2 regions of the Tardiphaga sp. 862_B3_N4_1 genome follow, and region 2 is predicted to be linked to the other one. Evidence: predicted binding sites of a transcription regulator. Region 2 holds the regulator's gene; the other holds the start of a gene.
What was found. The regulator LexA, encoded in region 2, represses DNA repair genes until DNA is damaged. The targets are predictions, from matches to a motif close to TGTTCNNNNTGTGTTCNG.
Positions count from the first base shown of each region.

Region 1: a site for LexA is predicted at 698-715, ahead of AB8B02_RS24935 (YifB family Mg chelatase-like AAA ATPase). Genes of this name have one in related genera too.

Region 1 is NZ_JBPWQB010000002.1:1,619,400-1,621,866, reverse strand. Features, by position in the region: gene AB8B02_RS24940 (diguanylate cyclase domain-containing protein) at 1-581, opposite strand, end outside; gene AB8B02_RS24935 (YifB family Mg chelatase-like AAA ATPase) at 764-2,302, shown strand; gene AB8B02_RS24930 (hypothetical protein) at 2,410-2,467, shown strand, end outside.
Region 2 is NZ_JBPWQB010000001.1:1,991,894-1,994,360, reverse strand. Features, by position in the region: gene AB8B02_RS09290 (GNAT family N-acetyltransferase) at 1-438, shown strand, start outside; gene lexA (transcriptional repressor LexA) at 741-1,463, shown strand; gene AB8B02_RS09280 (ComEC/Rec2 family competence protein) at 1,482-2,467, opposite strand, start outside.

The DNA.
Region 1 (2,467 bases), on a different contig from region 2:
GACGCCGCATCGAACAGCGACAGCTTGGTTTGAAACTGGCTGCGATTGGCGAGGCCGGTCAGCGTATCGAATTCGGCAAGATAGCGATTGCGATCCGCCAGAATTTTCTCTTCGGTGATGTCTTGCTTCATGCCGAAGATGCGGACGGCAACGCCGTCGACCGACTCGACAGTGGCCGTGATCCTGATCCAGCGCCGGTTGCCCTTGAAGGTGATGATCTCCGCATCGAGACTGAAGCCCGTGCGATCCTCGATGGCCTTGCTGCGCCGCTTCGTCAGTTCCCTGACGGATTCTTCGGGATAACAGGCGAGCGCCTCCTCGCGAATCGGCGTCGAGCCACGCGGTAGATCGAAGATGTCATAGACAACATCGGTCCAGACCAGCGATTCATCGGAGAGGTCGCATTCCCAGACGCCGATTCGCGCTGCCGCCGAGGAGCGATCGAATATCTTCCGGCTATGCGCCAGCGAAGCAGCCTGTTGATCGATGATGGCCTGCTGGACTTCGATCTGCGCCTTCAGCGCAGCGATCAGGTCGGCGTCATCCGGAGCGTCTGGCGGCATCGACAAGCGATCTGACATCTGCGGGCACCCAGTCTTCGTCTCGAAGCTCATAGGATGCTTTGCATGACGTGTTTAAGATTTTCTACGCCAATGGCCTACTTCAGCCAAAACCGGCATACTTTACCGCTACATTTCGTTCACTGATTGTTCTTGAAGTAGAAGCAACCTTAGGTTACGCTCTCATCTCGAATGAGGGCGGCATGGTTCAACGGGTTTCCACCGTAGCCTTTGAGGGGATCGAGGCCCGCGCGGTCGACGTGCAGGTTCAGGTCGTGCCCGGCCTGCCGAATTTCCTGATCGTCGGCCTGCCCGACAAGGCGGTGTCCGAAGCGCGCGAACGGGTCCGTGCCGCGCTGGTCGCCTCGGGTCTGGCGCTGCCGGCACGGCGGATCATCGTCAATCTCGCGCCCGCTGACTTACCCAAGGAAGGCAGCCATTACGATCTGCCGATCGCGCTGGGATTGATGGCCGCGATCGGCGCGATTCCGCCGGATGCATTGACGGGCTTCACCGTGCTCGGCGAACTCGGTCTCGATGGCTCGCTCGCTCCGGTCGCCGGCGTGCTGCCGGCTGCCATCGGCGCCAATGCGCGCGACGAGGGATTGATCTGTCCGGCGGCTTGCGGGGCAGAGGCGGCCTGGGCCAGTCCCGATATTCAGATCATTGCCGCGACGTCGCTGATCCAGATCGCCAATCACTTCAAGGGCACGCAGGTTCTGTCGCGGCCGCAGCCGAAGATACATGCGCGTGAGGAAACACTGGTGGATCTGCGCGACATCAAGGGACAGGAAAGCGCCAAACGCGCGCTGGAGATCGCTGCCGCCGGCGGCCACCATCTATTGATGGCGGGATCGCCAGGTTCCGGCAAATCCATGCTGGCGGCACGGCTGCCATCGATCCTGCCGCCGCTATCGCCGGCGGAACTCCTCGAAGTCTCAATGATCGCGTCGGTGGCCGGCGAGATCAAGGACGGTGCGCTCACCTCACGCCGGCCGTTCCGCGCACCGCATCATTCCGCCAGCATGGCCGCACTCACCGGCGGCGGGTTGCGCGCGCGGCCGGGCGAGATTTCGCTGGCGCATCAAGGCGTGCTGTTTCTCGACGAACTGCCGGAGTTCGATCCGCGCGTGCTGGATTCGCTGCGCGCGCCGCTTGAGAATGGCGAGGTGGCGGTCTCGCGCGCCAATCACCGCGTCACCTATCCCGCGCGATTCATGCTTGTTGCTGCGATGAATCCATGCCGCTGCGGTCACGCTTTCGAGCCGGGCTTCTCCTGCAAGCGTGGCCGCATCGATCGCTGCACCTCGGATTATCAGGCGCGCATCTCGGGCCCCTTGATGGATCGCATCGATCTGCGCATCGAAGTCCCGGCGGTGACCGCGGCGGATCTCATTCTGCCGCCACCGTCGGAAGGTTCCGCCGAAGTCGCGGCGCGTGTCGCCGCCGCGCGCGATCTGCAGACCATGCGCTATGCGGCGGCGGGATTGCCGGGCACACATACCAATGCCTCCGCGCCCGCCTCTGTGTTGGAAACGGTTGCGCAGCCGGATGCGCAGGGGCTGATATTGTTGCGCGATGCCGCCGAAACGATGCGACTGACCGCGCGCGGTTATCACCGCGTACTGCGCGTGGCGCGGACGCTGGCGGATCTCGACGGCGCCGAGAAAATCGGGCGGCTGCATCTGGCCGAGGCGTTGTCTTATCGCGCGCTGGCGGAGGACGTTCGCCGCGCGGCGTGAATTTCCGGCAACGCCCCTGATGTGGACGTCAACGCGATAGTAACGAGTTTTGTTTACGCTCTGCTCACCATAACCCCGCGTTACGGGGCCAGGGCGAGTACCGTGTCATGCTGCGTTTCAAGATTTTAGCCTCGACGATTCCCCTGGCGCTGGCAGCCTTTCTCG
Region 2 (2,467 bases):
CAGCCCGACGATCTCAGAGACCGGCGCAAGAACCTGCGCAGCAAACGGTTCCCGCATCTCGTCGCCACGCAAGGCGGCGAGGTCGTCGGCTACGCCTATGTGGTGCTGTTTCGGAAGCGACCGGCCTATCGCTACACGGTCAAGCATTCGATCTATATCCACCACGGACATGTCGGCCGGGGCATCGGCCGGCTGTTGATGCGCGAGTTGATCGATGTCTGCGCGGCGGCCGGCTTCCGGCAGATCATCGGCTATATCGATGCCGACAACACGGCCTCGCTCGGCTTGCATGAGAGCTTCGGCTTTGCCCGCGTCGGCTTGCTGCCCGGCGTCGCCTATCGCTCCGGCCGCTGGGCCGACACGATCATGGTTCAGCGCTCGCTGGCGACCGGCTCCACGACTCCGCCGCCGCCCATTGGGCGCGTGACGTCCGCGTAGCCCAAGCGACCGCGGAAGCATTTTCCATGTCCGTCGAGGATCGACGACTGGTGAGGAACAGCCTCCTCAAACCTCACTCAACGTGCGTTCTGTTGACGGCAAATTAAGCATTGCAGAACACATATGGAACATATAGTGTTCGTTCATGATTTGTTTCGAGATTCTGTGGCTTTGAGTAGTTTGAGAGTGCCCGAACTCGCGCAACCGATCTTCGAACGATCGTCTCAGGATTGAGACTCACCGTTCGAAGGCCCTTTGAAACGCACGCGGCGGCCGACACCGTCAACTGAGGATGGCTTCAGATGCTCACGCGCAAACAATACGAACTCCTGCGATTCATCGATCAACGGCTGAAGGAAGCCGGCGTCCCGCCGTCCTTCGACGAGATGAAGGATGCGCTCGACCTGCGCTCGAAGTCCGGCATCCATCGTCTGATCACGGCGCTGGAAGAACGCGGCTTCATACGCCGTCTGCCCAACCGCGCCCGTGCCATCGAAGTCATCAAGCTGCCAGAGCTCGGCGCGCCGGTCACCGGCGGCACCGGGCGCCGCGGCTTCACGCCCAGCGTCATCGAAGGCACGCTTGGCAAGGTGCGTTCGGCCGCCAGCATCGCCAGCAACAGCGGCGATGATGACAATGGCCGCACGGTTGCCATCCCGGTCATGGGCCGGATCGCGGCAGGTACGCCGATCGAGGCGCTGCAGACCCGCAGCCACACCATCAGCATGCCCGCCGACATGCTCGGCTCCGGCGAACATTACGCGCTCGAAGTGCGCGGCGATTCCATGCAGGACGCCGGCATTCTCGATGGCGACACGGTGCTGATCCAGCGCAACGAAAGCGCCGACACCGGCGACATCGTGGTGGCCCTGATTGACGACGAGGAAGCCACGTTGAAGCGCTTCCGCCGCCGCGGCGCGTCGATCGCGCTAGAGCCAGCGAACGACGCTTACGAAGTTCGCATCCTGCCGCCTAACCGGGTGCGCATTCAGGGCAAGCTGATCGGCCTGTATCGCCGCTACTGAGATTTGCGCCTCGGCGGATTACTGATCTTCGGGTTGAAGATCGGCTTCCGCCGGCGTCGCATCCACCGGCCGATTTTGTGGCGTACGACTGTTCGGGATCAGATCGTGCTGGGGCTCATCAGGAATGGCGCGCGACCACGGACGGTCCAAGCCCCGTGGCCGGACGGCATCGATGGTAAAGCCGTTCGCAGTTCGGTGCAGGCTCACCGCGCCATTTCGTTGCAAGCGATCCTGATCGATCACCAGCGCCCTGCAATCCCTCGGCGATTGTCGCGCCGTGACGATGAGCGCCGCTTTCTCGCAATCATCTGCGAAGGCATCCGGCTGTAAGACCAGCGCCACCAAAGCCCCATCGGCCAGCGCCGTGATGCACCCGTCGCGGTCGCAGGACACACCGTGGCTGAGGGAGGCATCCGTTGGCAGCCGGGCGTCGGCATCACCGGCAAGCCACTCCTTCGCGAGAAACGCATCCTTGGCGCTGCGCATCATATGCAGGCGCCCCTCCCTGCCCCGTACCGCAACGCTGTGACCGTCACCCGAAATCAGGACATCCGGCTGCTTGACCAGCAACGCCCAGACAATCGAGAGCGCAAGCACACCAAGCCCTGCGAGGCGCAACGGCGTGCGCAGCAATCCCAGCACGATGATGCCGATACTGGCTGATATCAGCGGTCCCGTCCCGAAGGCCGGCATCCGGCCGATGGCGCCGGGCAAGGCTGCCACCCATTGCGTGACGACAATCATCCACTGGATGCCGACATCCATCAGCCGCCAGAACACACCGTCAAAGCCAAACGGCATGGCCACCAAACCGAGAATGCCCGCCGGCATAACCAGTGCCGAGACCACCGGCATCGCCAGGAGATTGGCGACGACGCCATAAGGCGTGACGCGATGGAAATGAAAGGCAGCATAGGGCGTGGTGGCAAGGCCCGCGACCAGCGAAGCCAGTACGAGCATCGCGATCTCGCGTCCGCCCCATAGCGCCACGCGCGCGGTCGCGG